Regions from separate parts of the Streptomyces sp. NPDC015139 genome, predicted to be linked through region 1. Evidence: riboswitches for the same ligand, from Rfam matches in the RefSeq annotation. Region 1 holds a riboswitch; each other region holds the start of a gene.
What was found. Region 1 has a riboswitch for cobalamin ahead of ACF08B_RS29100 (HoxN/HupN/NixA family nickel/cobalt transporter). Riboswitches for the same ligand answer to the same signal wherever they lie in the genome.
Positions count from the first base shown of each region.

Region 2: linked by a shared signal. The riboswitch ahead of ACF08B_RS17230 (cobalamin biosynthesis protein) and the one ahead of ACF08B_RS29100 (HoxN/HupN/NixA family nickel/cobalt transporter) in region 1 are both predicted to bind cobalamin.
Region 3: linked by a shared signal. The riboswitch ahead of ACF08B_RS09140 (prenyltransferase/squalene oxidase repeat-containing protein) and the one ahead of ACF08B_RS29100 (HoxN/HupN/NixA family nickel/cobalt transporter) in region 1 are both predicted to bind cobalamin.
Region 4: linked by a shared signal. The riboswitch ahead of ACF08B_RS01890 (CbtB-domain containing protein) and the one ahead of ACF08B_RS29100 (HoxN/HupN/NixA family nickel/cobalt transporter) in region 1 are both predicted to bind cobalamin.

Region 1 covers NZ_JBIBUW010000012.1:92,145-95,481, reverse strand. Annotated here, with positions in the region: gene ACF08B_RS29110 (heavy metal translocating P-type ATPase) at 1-392, opposite strand, end outside; gene ACF08B_RS29105 (hypothetical protein) at 392-622, opposite strand; partial or broken gene ACF08B_RS29100 (HoxN/HupN/NixA family nickel/cobalt transporter) at 766-1,894, opposite strand; cobalamin riboswitch at 1,903-2,091, opposite strand; gene ACF08B_RS29095 (ArsR/SmtB family transcription factor) at 2,171-2,566, shown strand; gene ACF08B_RS29090 (RNA polymerase sigma factor) at 2,648-3,337, opposite strand, start outside.
Region 2 covers NZ_JBIBUW010000005.1:504,952-508,288, reverse strand. Annotated here, with positions in the region: gene ACF08B_RS17240 (anion permease) at 1-1,075, shown strand, start outside; gene ACF08B_RS17235 (hypothetical protein) at 1,110-1,337, shown strand; cobalamin riboswitch at 1,482-1,623, shown strand; gene ACF08B_RS17230 (cobalamin biosynthesis protein) at 1,725-2,669, shown strand; gene ACF08B_RS17225 (cobyric acid synthase) at 2,666-3,337, shown strand, end outside.
Region 3 covers NZ_JBIBUW010000003.1:73,263-76,599, forward strand. Annotated here, with positions in the region: gene ACF08B_RS09130 (MBL fold metallo-hydrolase) at 1-826, shown strand, start outside; gene ACF08B_RS09135 (transcriptional regulator) at 876-1,469, opposite strand; cobalamin riboswitch at 1,876-2,004, shown strand; gene ACF08B_RS09140 (prenyltransferase/squalene oxidase repeat-containing protein) at 2,119-3,330, shown strand; gene ACF08B_RS09145 (SCO2322 family protein) at 3,327-3,337, shown strand, end outside.
Region 4 covers NZ_JBIBUW010000001.1:411,255-414,591, reverse strand. Annotated here, with positions in the region: gene ACF08B_RS01900 (histidine phosphatase family protein) at 1-469, shown strand, start outside; gene ACF08B_RS01895 (CbtA family protein) at 583-1,335, opposite strand; gene ACF08B_RS01890 (CbtB-domain containing protein) at 1,356-1,577, opposite strand; cobalamin riboswitch at 1,614-1,759, opposite strand; gene ACF08B_RS01885 (glycoside hydrolase family 65 protein) at 1,854-3,337, opposite strand, start outside.

The sequences.
Region 1 (3,337 bases):
CACTGCCAGTTCCGGAACTGCAGGGAGGGCACCATCGACAGGACCAGCACGGGAACGGCGAGCAGCGCGGTGACCACGAGCCGCTCGCGCTCCTGGAGCGCGGCGGCCTCGGCAGCCTTCTCGCCGCCGTCGGTCCCGTCGCGCCTGTCCGGTACGGCGGGCTCGGGCAGCGCGGCCTCGTACCCCGCCCGCTGGACGGCCGTGACAAGGTCCTCCGCGGGGATGTCCGCCGGGTGGCTGACCCGGGCGCGTCCGGTGGCGAGGTTGACGGTGGCCGTGACCCCGTCGAGCCCGGCCAGCTTCTTCTCCACCCGGCGGACGCACGCGGCACACGTCATACCGCCGACCGTCAGATCCGTGACCACCAGCGGCGCCAGGGGTTCGGCCCCCATCACTGACCGCCGCCGTGCATGCCGGGCATGTCATGCGTGCCGCCTCCGCTGCCTCCGCCGCCTCCGGAGCCGTGCATGCCCGGCGCCACCGGCCCGGCGGCCGATCCCACGGCGTACGCCGCCGAGAAGACCAGCACCAGCAGCAACAGGAAGCCGCAGAGCCTGGGCGGGGGCAGCAAGGTGCGGGGAACCGCGGCCGCGCCGCGGGAGGGATGTCGGGACTCGGCCATGCTCGACCTTCCTGGTCGCTCGAACCGTCGTACGGCGCAAGAGGTCGCAGCCGTACCGCTCCAGCAGTCGGACGGATCGGTGGCGGAGTTCCCGCACGGGACGATGGCGTAGGCCACATGGCGGACCCGTGCGGTGCTCGACGTCAGCCGGTGTCGGCGGAGCGGGTGTTCCAGCGTTCCTCGATCCTGGCCAGGCGCCAGTAGGCGATGGCGACCGCCCAGACGACCACGAACAGACCGACGATGACGTAGCCGACGCTGTCCAGGTTCAGCCCCGCGATCCAGCCGGTGACGCCGTCGCTCAGGCCGAGCTTGTCGTGCAGGACGCCGACCAGTTCGATGGTGCCGACGAAGAACGCGACGGCGATGGACAGGCCGGTGATCGTGAGGTTGTAGAACACCTTGCGGACGGGGTTCGAGAACGCCCACTGGTAGGCGAAGTTCATGAAGGTGCCGTCGAGGGTGTCGAACAGGCTCATGCCGGCGGCGAACAGCAGGGGCAGGCACAGCACCGCGTACCAGGGCAGCCCGGCGGCGGCGCCGTTGCCGGCCAGCGCGAGGAGCAGGACCTCGGTCGTGGTGTCGAAGCCGATCCCGAAGAGGAAGCCGAGGGGGAACATCTGGCCCGGGCGGCGGATGGACCTGGTGAGCCGTCCCAGGATGCGGTTCATGAACCCGCGCGAGTCGAGGTGCGCCTGCAGCTCGGCCTCGTCGTACCGGCCAGCGCGCATGGCCCGGAAGACCCGCAGGATGCCGAACAGGGCCACGAGGTTGAGCGCGGCGATGAGGTACAGGAAGGACCCCGAGACCGTGGTGCCCACGGTGCCCAGGACCTGGTGGGTACGGGAGCCGTCGTTCATCAGGGTGCCGGCGAGCTTCGCACCGCCGGCGACCAGGGCGGCCATCACGACCACGACGCTGGAGTGCCCGAGGGCGAACCAGAAGCCCACGGAGACGGGCCGCTTGCCGTCGGCCATCAGCTTGCGGGTGGTGTTGTCGATCGCGGCGATGTGGTCGGCGTCGAAGGCGTGCCGCATGCCGAGCGTGTAGGCGGTGACGCCCAGCCCGACCCCGAACGCCTTCGTGCCGACCTCGTAGTGATGCGGTATCACCAGCAGGAAGAGGATCCCGAAGGCGACCACGTGCAGTGCCACGATCACGGCCAGGAGCCCCGCGGTGCGGACGGTGTCCTCGCGACGCCAGCGGAAGGACGGTTCGGCGTCGGTTTCGGGCACGCCTCGGGACACGGTCATGCGGGTCACGCTCCAGCACCTCGTGGATCAGCTTCGTGATGCCGTGGCCGGTCTCCTGGCTGACGGGTCGACGCGCCCGCCCCTGCCTTCCCGGCCGTGCGGCCAGTGGCATACGTGGGGCGGGAACTCCCCGATCACAGTGGCGAGGGCCGCTCCGGACTGAGCCCCTGAGGGCTGTCACCGGTCTTCCCGAACACCACGGCCCGTCCACCCTAGAAGGCCGAGGTCGTCGGCTGCAAGATTGCACAACTGCTCAGGTATGGAGGCGATCGCCCCGGGCTGCGATGATGACGGCATGCATCTCGTCCCCGCGGACCGTGCCGGGCAGCGCACCATCGACGGCGACCGGGTCTGTGACGCCATCGCCGCCGTCGGCGAGCCCGAGCGGGTGCGCACCTGGGCCGACCGCTTCTCCCTGCTCTCCGATCCCGGGCGGCTGTCCCTGCTGCTCGCCGTCCACGAGGCCGGTCCCATCGCCGTCTCCGACCTGGCCGTGGCCACCGGAATGCGCGACACCACCGTCTCCCAGGCACTGCGGCTGCTGCGGGCCGCGGGAGTGGTCGAAGGCCGCAAGGACGGCCGGATCGTGCGCTACCACCTCGTCGACGGGCCGATGGCCGCGCTGCTGGAGCACTGCAAGTCCGCCGACACCGGCGACGTCCGCGTACGGCCCCACCGGTCCGAGGAGTAGGGCACCGAACGCGGCCGCGCACCGGGGAGCGACCGCGGCGCCGCGCCGTGTCGGCATCCGGGCCGGTGTCGGCCGGAGCCCTCAGCCGCGGGCGCGGGCGTTGAGCCGGGCGGCCTGTCGCGTCAGGTGGTCGCGTTCGGCCAGGTTGGGAGCCCTGTGCGCCGCCTCGGCGTACAGGCGTGCGGCCGTCACCACATCCCCGTCACGCTCGTGCAGGTACGCCGACACGGCCGAGTGGCGGGGCAGCGACGCGTCCAGTTCCGCCAGCGCGGCGAGCCCGGCACGCGGGCCGTCCGCCTCGCCGACGGCGACGGCGCGGTTGAGCCGGACGACGGGGCTGTCGGTGAGGCGTACCAACTCGTCGTACCACTCGACGATCTGCACCCAGTCCGTGTCCTCCGCACGCTGCGCGTCCGCGTGCAGGGCGGCGACGGCCGCCTGGGCCTGGAACTCGCCAAGACGGTCCCTCGACAGAGCCGCCTGCAAGAGGGCGATGCCCTCGGCGATCGCCTTCGTGTCCCAGCGGCCGCGGTCCTGCTCGGCGAGCGGCACCAGGCTGCCGTCCGGCCCGGTCCGGGCGGGCCGCCGGGCATGATGCAGCAGCATCAGCGCGAGCAGCCCCGCCACCTCGGGGTGGTCGATCCCGGCCGCGAGCTGCCGGGTGAGCCGGATCGCCTCGGCGGCGAGGTCGACGTCACCGCCGTACCCCTCGTTGAAGATCAGGTACAGCACGCGCAGCACGGTGGCGACGTCGCCCGGCCGGTCCAGCCG
Region 2 (3,337 bases), on a different contig from region 1:
CGCGAACACGATCTCCAAGGGTCTCGTCGACGAGACCGGCATCCGTCCCGAGGTCATCTTCGCCGCCCTGGTCGGCGCGATCCTCTGGAATCTGCTGACCTGGCTGGTGGGCCTGCCGTCCAGTTCCTCACACGCCCTGATGGGCGGCCTGATCGGCGCCACCGTCGCCTCGGCCGGCTTCGGCGCGGTGCACGGCGAGGTCCTGGTGACCAAGGTGCTGCTGCCCGCGGTCGCCGCGCCGATCGTGGCGGGCCTCGCGGCCATGCTGGCCACCCGCTTCTCGTACGGCATCGGCGGCAAGGCCGAGGCCGAGGCCACGCGCAAGGGCTACCGCGCCGGCCAGATCGCCTCCGCCGGCCTGGTCTCCCTCGCCCACGGCACCAACGACGCCCAGAAGACGATGGGCATCATCACCCTCGCGCTGATCGCGGGCGGTGCCATCTCCCCCGGCTCCAACCCTCCCACCTGGGTCATCCTCTCCGCGGGTCTGGCCATCGCGCTCGGCACCTACATCGGCGGCTGGCGCATCATCCGCACCATGGGCAAGGGCCTGACCGACCTGGAGCCGCGCCAGGGCTTCGCCGCCCAGACCAGCGCCGCGACCGCCATCCTGGCCTCCTCCCACCTCGGCTTCTCCCTCTCCACCACCCACGTCGTCTCCGGCTCGGTGATGGGTGCGGGGCTCGGCCGCAAGGGCGGTGTGGTCCGCTGGTCCACCGCGACCCGTATGTTCGTCGCCTGGGCGCTGACCCTGCCGGCCGCCGCGCTGGTCGGCGCGGGCGCCGAGTCCGTCACGGACCTGGGTGACTGGGGCACCGCCGTCGTCGCGGTCTTCCTGGTCTCCGCCAGCGCCGCGATCTGGAAGCTCTCCCGCCGCGAGGTCGTCGACCACACCAACGTCGTCTCCGAGACCGAGGAGCCGGCCGGCGTGGTGACCACCGCCATCGCCGCCGTGATCCCGCCCCCGGCGGGCACGGTCGCCGAGGACCCGGCCGTCGCCTTCCCGCACCAGTCCACCGGCCCGGTCCGGGTCGCCGACACCGCCCCGGCCACCCCGCCGGCCGCCACCGTCTGACCCCGGCACCCCGGTTACTGAAGGAAGCATCCCCATGAAGATCGACTGGGCGGCCCTCGGCTCCGTCTTCGGCGTCAGCCTCGTGGTCACGGTGGGCCTGGTGGCCCTGTTCACCCTCGGCATCAAGGGTCTGGCCCGGCGCGAACAGGCCGCGGCCCAGGGCGACTCCGCCGCCCTCGCCGTCACCGGCGCGTACGTCTGCTTCGCCGCCTGCGCGGCCGCGGTGGCGTACGGCATGTACCTCATCGTCGCCAAGGCCTGACCCGGCGTCCGCCGCACGGCGGACGCGAACGAGCACCGCAGAGGCTCCCCTCCCCACCCGGGAGGGGAGCCTTCGGCATGCTCGCCCGCCCCACGATGTGGGGATCGGCACACTCTCCCCACGCAGGTCAAAGGCAAGTTGACGGCCCTTCCGGGCGCGTGGTGGACTGCCCAGGCCATGTACGGCGGCAAGAGAGGAAGCCGGTGCGAATCCGGCGCGGTCCCGCCACTGTGACCGGGGAAGAACCCCCGGGAGCCAGGAACTCTCACCGCCGGATCAGTCGAACCAGGGCGCGGACACCCTGAGTGAGGACACGTATCGCCATGCTCGGCTGCCGATCGAGGACCAGTACCAGGCCTGCCCCTGTGCCCACGGCCGGCTGAGCCGATGGGTGCCGATCGCTCCTACGCGTACGGCGCCGCCGCCGGCCTTCTCGGTGACCTGCTCCTCGGCGATCCCCGCCGCGGGCATCCCGTCGCCGCGTTCGGACGGGCGGCCGGGGCCGTGGAGAGCGCGTTGTGGCACGACCACCGCGGCTGGGGAACGCTGCACACCACCGTGTGCGCCGGTGGCGCCGTGGCCCTGGGCGCGCTGGCCGCGCACGCCGTACGCCCCTCCTTCGTCGCCTCCGCCGCGCTGACCGCCGCCGCCACCTGGTCGGTCGTCGGCGGGACTTCGCTCGCCCGGGAGGCCCGCGTCATCGGGCATGCCCTGGAGACCGGGGACGTCGACGCGGCCCGCGCACGGCTGCCCCATCTGTGCGGCCGGGACCCGCAGGCCCTGGACGCCGACGGGATCGCCCGGGCCGTGGTCGAGTCGGTCGCCGAGAACACGTCCGACGCCGTGGTGGGCGCCCTGGTGTGGGGAGCCGTCGCCGGAGTGCCGGGACTGCTCGGCTTCCGGGCGGTCAACACCCTGGACGCGATGGTGGGTCACAAGTCGCCCCGGTACCGGCGCTACGGCTGGGCCTCCGCCCGCCTGGACGACCTCGCCGGCTGGCCGGGGGCCCGGCTGACCGCCGTACTCGCCGCCGCGGCCGGCCCCGATCCGCGCGGTGCCCTGCGCGCCTGGAAGGCCGACGCGCACCGGCATCCGAGCCCCAACGCCGGGCCCGTGGAGGCCTCGTTCGCGGGCGCCCTCGGAGTGCGCCTGGGCGGGACGCTCTCCTACGGCGGGCGGGTCGAGCACCGCCCGGTGCTCAACGGCCGGTCCGGGCGCGCCGTCCGGGCCACCGACATCGACCGGGCCGTACGGCTCTCCCGCCGCGTCGGCCTGCTCGCGCTCGGCGTCACCGTCGCCGCGCGCCGACTCGTGAAGGGACGTGGGAAGTGAACGGGGGTCTCCTCGTCGCCGGCACCACCTCCGACGCCGGCAAGAGCGTCGTGACGGCCGGGATCTGCCGGTGGCTGGTGCGCCAGGGGGTGAAGGTCGCGCCGTTCAAGGCGCAGAACATGTCCCTCAACTCCTTCGTGACCCGTGAGGGTGCGGAGATCGGGCGGGCACAGGCCATGCAGGCGCAGGCGTGCCGGATCGAGCCGACCGCGCAGATGAACCCGGTGCTGCTGAAGCCGGGCGGCGAGCAGAGCAGCCAGGTGGTGCTGCTGGGCAAGCCGGTGGGCGAGATGAGCGCGCGCGGCTACCACGGCGGGCGCCAGCAGCGGCTGCTGGGCACGGTGCTGGACTGCCTGGCCGAGTTGCGGGGCACGTATGACGCGGTGATCTGTGAGGGGGCGGGCAGCCCGGCCGAGATCAACCTGCGCCGGACCGACATCGTCAACATGGGCGTCGCACGGGGCGCCCGGCTGCCCGTGCTGGTGGTGGGGGACATCGACCGCGGGGGCGTCTTCGCCTCCTTCTTCGGCACCGTCGCCCTGCTCTCCCCCGAGGACCAGCAGTTGGTCGCCGGGTTCCTGGTGAACAAGTTCCGGGGCGACGTCAGCCTGCTGGAGCCGGGGTTGGACATGCTGCACGGCCTCACCGGGCGGCGGACCTACGGCGTC
Region 3 (3,337 bases), on a different contig from region 1:
CGGCGTGGTCGTCACCCATCACCACCCCGACCACCACGGGCTGTCCGCACGGGTGCGCGAGGCGTCCGGCGCCTGGGTGGCGATGCACGAGGCCGACGCGGCGATCGTCCGGCGAGCCCGGGAGACCCGGCCCGAGCGCTGGTACGCGTACATGGCGGACAAGCTCGCGGCGGCCGGAGCGCCCGAGGAGCACATCGCCCCGTTGCGGGCCGCCCGGGGCCGCCGTACCCTGCCCGGTCTCTCCCCCGCCCTGCCGGACCGGGACGTCGTGCCCGGCGAACTCCTCGACCTGCCCGGCCGCCGGCTGCGCGCCGTCTGGACCCCGGGACACACCCCCGGCCACGTCTGCCTGCATCTGGAGGAGGGCCATCCCGCGCGACTCGCGGGTCGCGGGCGCCTGTTCAGCGGCGACCACCTGCTGCCGGAGATCACCCCGCACATCGGTCTGTACGAGGACCCCGACGACGCCACGGTGACCGATCCGCTCGGCGACTACCTCGACTCCCTGGAGCGGGTGGGCCGGCTCGCCCCGGCCGAGGTGCTCCCCGCCCACCAGTACGCGTTCACCGACGCGCCCGCCCGGGTACGGCAGTTGCTCGACCACCACGAGCAGCGGCTGGCCGGGCTGCTCGCGCTGCTGCGCGAGCCCCTCACACCCTGGCAGCTCGCGGAGCGCATGGAGTGGAACCGCCCCTGGGCCGACATCCCCTACGGCTCCCGGAACATCGCCGTCTCCGAGGCCGAGTCCCATCTGCGCCGCCTGGTGAAGCAGGGGCGGGCCGAACCGCTCGCCGGGAGCGAGCCGGTGGCGTACGTGGCCGTGTGAGCGACGTGCGCCGTGGCGGGGCCGTCCCGCCCCCGTCCTGGACGCGGGGTCAGGTACGCCCGGCGTCCTCCACCCGCTCCGCGGAGATGATCATCTCGGCCAGGTCGGCGAGGGTGGCGAGCTGGTGGGCGTTCATCTGCGGGGCGCGGGCGGCGAGCCGGACCAGTCCGTTCTGGCGCAGCCGCAGCAGCGGGTCGGCCTCGGCCTCCAGGTTCTGCAGCACGGGTTGCAACGCCTCGTGCAGCGCTTCCGGTTCGTCGGCGGTGAAGAACCCGGCGGGCAGGCCGAAGAAACGCCGCAGCCGGTCGGTGTGGGCGAGGCTCGGCATCCCGCTCTTGCGCCACTCGCTCAGCCACTGCCGGCTGGTGCCGGCGATGGCGGCCAGCTCGCCCAGGGAGTACCGCTTTCCGTCGGGCCGACGCCGGTTCTCGCGGATGAAGTCGAGGCGCTGGCGCACCCGTTGGGCCAGCATGGTCTCGGGAGCCCGGCCGCCGTCGAGGAGTTCGGCGACGACGGCGACGGGAACACCGGTGCGGCGGGACAGATCGGCCACGTCGAGGGCCTCCGGCAGCCGGCCCGGCCGGCCGGTCAACTCGCCCAGCCGGCGCAGGACATCGGCCAGGTCGGCGTACGCGTCACTCACCGAGTTCTCCCTGGGCTGTCGTCCGTTCGGTGTCGGGCTGACGCGAGGCTACCGGGTCGGTCGGTGACCGACCAGAGGTGACAGCGCTTCCTACGGAAGTGGGCAGCAATCGTTGACAGTCGCGCGAGCGGTGGGTGAGGATCTCGGCACGGAGAGCGAGACACGACCGCCCCGGGTGCCGGTCACGGGGGAGCGGCATCCGGGGTGCACCACACCCGATCGCCTCGGCCGGCCGTATGCGGCGACGGACCGGGCCTCGACGCCCGAGCCGGCCCTCGCGGTCCCCGGCGCGGCACCCACACGTCGTCGATCCCGTGCGCGCCGGCCGTACGGCCCGAGCCCGTCGAGAGCGTGACGCCGGTCACCGGGCCGGTGTGCCCACGGCCACCCCTCGGGCCGTGCGGGGCTGCCGGTAAAGTGGCGGAGTCGTCATCACACCCGTACGGGGGGAAGCCGGTGCAATTCCGGCGCTGACCCGCAACCGTGAGCCGCCCGGCGGGCGGTGAGCCGGACCGCCCCGGGCGGGACGTTGACCGGCTCACGTGCGTCGGCGGCCCGCCGCGCACGGCACCGTCGAGGTTTACGGGGCCGAGCCGCCCGGGTGTTCCCGTGCGCTGCAGGCTCCCCGCAGGAGAGGCAGTCGCCGACCATGAACGTTCGCCGCAGCGCCGCGGCTCTCGCCGCCATAGGCGTGCTGGCCGCCGCCGCGCCCGCCACGGCCGCCGACGCGTCCCCGTCCCCGAAGGTGGCGGTCCCGGACGGCCTGTACGGCAAGGCGGACCCGACGTACGACGGCGTGTGGCGGCAGTCGCTGACGCTGCTCGCCCAGCGCACCCTCGGCTACCGGCCGGCCCCGAAGGCCGTGGACTGGCTCACCGGGCAGCAGTGCGCGAACGGCTCCTTCGCCGCCTTCCGTGCCGCGCCCGGCAAGGCCTGCGACGACAAGACGCAGGTGGACACCAACAGCACGGCGGCCGCCGTGCAGGCCCTGGACGCCGTCGGCGGACACGAGCGCGAGGTCCGCAAAGCCCTGGTCTGGCTGAGCACCGTGCAGAACAAGGACGGCGGCTGGGGGTACACGCCGGGCGGCCCGAGCGACACCAACTCCACCAGCGTCGTCATCGGCGCGTTCGCCGCGGACGGCCAGGACGTCGCGAAGCTGCACAACAGGAGCAGGACCCCGTACGACCTGCTGGCCGCGCAGGCCGTCCCCTGCGACCAGGACGGCGGTGGCGCCCTCGCCTACCAGCCGGACAAGAAGGGCAAGCTGCTCGCCAACGCGGACGCGACGGCGGCCGGCCTGCTGGGCTCGCTCGGCAAGGGCTTCGCCGCGGAGGCCGGCAAGGCGCCCGCGAAGGACACGTGCGTCAAGGCCGCCCACCTCACCCCGGCCCAGCTCGCGGACAACGCGGGCGCCTACCTGGCATCGGCCGTCGCCAAGACCGGTCACCTGAAGTCGACCCTGCCCGGCGCCAAGGACCAGCCCGACTTCGGCAACACCGCGGACACGGTCGTCGCGCTCGCCGCGGACGGCCGCACCGACCGGGCGAAGAAGGTGTACGCCTGGCTGGAGAAGAACGCCACCCAGTGGGCGGCGCAGAGCGGCCCGGCCGCGTACGCGCAGCTGATCCTCGCCGCGCACGCGGTGGGCGCGCAGCCGGACGACTTCGGCGGCACCAGCCTGGTCCGCTCCCTCAACGCCCAGGGCCCGGCCCCGCAGGCGGAGAAGGCCGCCGGGAAGAAGGCCGAGGCGTCCGACGACGACTCGAACACCGGCGTGTGGTGGATCGTCGGCGTCGGCCTCGTGGCGGGCGTCGGCATCGGCTTCCTGCTCAGCGGCCGGAAGAAGAACCGGCCGTGACCCCCGT
Region 4 (3,337 bases), on a different contig from region 1:
CCTGCGCGCCCCCGGCCGGGTGCTGACCTCACCGAGCGTGCGCTGCCGGGAGACGGCCGAGGCGCTGGGCCTCGTCGGTGCGCGGGACTCGGCGCCGGCCGGTCTGGACGCGGGCCGCTGGCGAGGCCGCACCCTGGAGGAGGTGGGGGCCACCGAACCGGAGGCCGTGGGCCGCTGGCTCACCGACGCCGGATCCGCGCCCCACGGCGGCGAGTCGGTGCGGGAGCTGTGCGAACGGGTCGGGCGGTGGCTGGACGCCGTACAGGGCACGGACGGCCGCACCCTCGCCGTGGTCGAGCCGGAGGTCGTACGGGCCGCGGTCGTGCACGTCCTCGGGCTGCCCGCGGCCGCCTTCTGGCGGCTGGACGTGCCGCCGTTGACGGCGACGGAACTGAGCGGCCGGGCCGGACGGTGGAATCTGCGGCTCGGTCAGCCGCCGGCCGGACCGGACGCGGCCGCCGCCTGCTGAGCCGGGGCGGTCGCCGTGGCTCAGGAGGCTGCCTCCCCGGCGCCGGCGCGGCAGCGTCGCCGCCGCGCGGCGCGAACACCCGTTCCGAACGGGCGTCCGGTGTCCCGGGACCGTCAGTGCGGGGCGGGAACCGTCCGTCCGGAAGATGCCTTGGCCGGCCGGGGGTTCAGCTGCCGCTCGGCCAACTCGCCGAAGAGCAGACCGAATCCGACCCACAGGACGGTCTGGATGGCCAGGGTGGAGAGCCGGAACCGCCACAACAGGCGGGCCGGGAAGTGCGCGGGCAGCTCGTTGACGGCGGGCAGGAAGGCGTAGGCGAGCCCGATGACGACGACGAAGGCGGCCACCGCGACGACGGTCGCCCACCAGTTGCCCAGACGGGGCGCGAGACGCTTGCCGAGGATGGTGGCGCCCACCGCGAGGAGCACGCTGAGGGCCATCATCAGGAAGAACAGGGTGGTCCGCTTGCCGATGGTCTCGGGCTGACCGACGGACGGCGGGTTGGCCGGGTACTTCAGGAACGGCACGACGTACACGGCGACCAGCGCGCAGCCGGACAGCAGCAGCGCGGTCGCCCGCGCGCTGAAGCGGCCGACACGGCCGAGCGCGAAGGAGTACGCGAGCGCGGCGATGCCGCCGAAGGCGACCCCGTAGACGAGGACGCCCGTGGCGAGGCCGGCGGTGGACTGCAGGGAGCGGGAGACGACTTCCATCTCGTGCTCGTGGGAGTGGGCGTCCTCGAAGGCGATCGCCTGGTCGACGCTCGGCTCACCGAGGAGGTAGGCCACGACGAGGGCGAGCACGCCGGCCACGAGGCCGGCGAGCATGCCCCGCACGAGGAGGTTTCTTACCGTTGCGGAGTTCATGGTGCGCGGCGTCCCTCGCGTCAGTGGCAGGGGAAGCCGAGCAGGTGGCGGGCGTCGTGCACCCACTCGTGGACGTCGGTGCCGTTGAACACGGACGTGGCGCCCTGCTCGGCGCCGACGAAGTAGAGCAGGACGAGCATCAGGACGCCGAAGAAGACCGCCCAGGGGGCTATCGCCTTCAGCGGCAGCGTGGCGGGAACGGCGGGGGTGTCGGCAGTCGGCTGGGCGACGGTCTGCGCCATGGCAGGGCCTCCTCTGGGAGTTCGCGTCCCATCTCGGTGGTGCACAGGACGACGGCCACGGGTCTGACTCGGCGGACCACCCCGAGGGGTGTCCCGCATACAGTGGCGCGACCGTGCCGGATTCCCACCGGCTTCCGTCTCGCCGTCGTCGATATCGGACAGACCGTACCGCGAGACGCGTGCGCGGCCAAGACCGCGTCCACCGCAGTGATCTTCCTCTCGTGACGGCACGTCAGATTCGGGACGCCAGGGGGTAGCCGTGAGACGGCTGAGGGACTACTCCGGGAGCACCAGACGGGCCGTCTCCCCCGGCCGTACTCCCACCGCCAGGTCCCGCAGGCGGAGGTCGATGGGGCCACGGCCGGAGGCCGGTACGGCGATCTCCAGCAGGCCGCTGCGCAGGCGCAGGTGGACGCCCCAGTGGCCGTGGTAGCGGATGGCGAAGCCGTAGGAGGAGAGTTCGGGCAGCGGGACGGGGTCCAGGCGCAGGGCGCCGCCCCGGGTCTCCAGGCCGGTCAGCCCGCGCTGGACGAGGTCGAGCGTGCCGGCCATCGCGCCGAGGTGGATGCCCTCCCCGGTGGTGCCGCCCTGGAGGTCGGCGATGTCGCCGCGCAGCGCCTCCTGGACGAAGGCCCAGGCGTCGGTCCGGCGGGCCCGGGCCAGGATCCAGCCGAGGACCAGGCCGCTGAGGGTGGAACCGTGACTGGTGCGGTGCAGGTAGTGGTCGACGGTCGCGGTCCAGGTCCGCTCGTCCAGCGGGTAGCCCAACCGGTCGAACAGGGAGTTCAGTTCGGGCGGGGCGAAGAGGTAGCCGAGCATCAGCACGTCGGCCTGCTTGGACGCCTTGTACCGGTTGACGGTGTCCCCCTCGGCCTCCAGGATCCGGTCCAGGCGGCGGATGTCGCCGTACCGTTTCCGGTAGCCGTCCCAGTCCAGCTCGGCGAGGCCGGCGTACCCCTCGAACTGGCTGATCACCCCGTCGTGGAAGGGGACGTGCAGGGTGCGGGAGACCTCCTCCCAGCGGGCGGGCTCGTCCTCGGCCAGTCCGACGGCCTCGGTGAGTTCGCGGCGGCGCGGCTCGGGCAGGGCGCTCAGCAGCTCCAGCGCGCGGGTGAGCACCCAGGCGGCGGTGACGTTGGTGTACGCGTTGTCGTCCAGGCCCGGCCGGCTCGCACCGGGGTAGGCCTCGTGGTACTCGTCGGGACCGACCACGCCACGGATGCGGTACCGGCCGAGGTGGGGGTCGTAGCCGGCGGAGTCCGCCCAGAAGCGGGCGATCTGGAGCAGCATCTCGGCGCCCTCGCCGTGCAGGAAGTCGAGGTCGCCGGTCGCCTCCCAGTACTGCCACACGTTGTACGCGACCGCCGAGCCCACGTGGTGCTGGAGCCGGGAGTGGTCGGGCAGCCAGCGCCCGGAGCGCGGGTTGAGGTGGAGCTGCTGGGTCTCCTCGCGGCCGTCGCTGCCGCTCTGCCAGGGGTACCGCGCGCCGCGCCGGCCGAGTTCGTGGGCGGCGTGGCAGGCGGCGTCCAGCCGGCGGTGGCGGTAGCGGAGCAGGGCGCGGGAGACCTCGGGCAGGTGCAGGTTGAGGTAGGGCAGGACGAAGAGTTCGTCCCAGAAGACGTGCCCGCGGTAGGCCTCGCCGTGCAGTCCGCGCGCGGGGACGCCGACGTCGAGGTCGGCGGTGTGCGGGGAGAGGGTCTGCAGCAGGTGGAACAGGTGCAGGCGCAGGATGCTGCCCGCCTCGCCGGGCACCTCCAGCG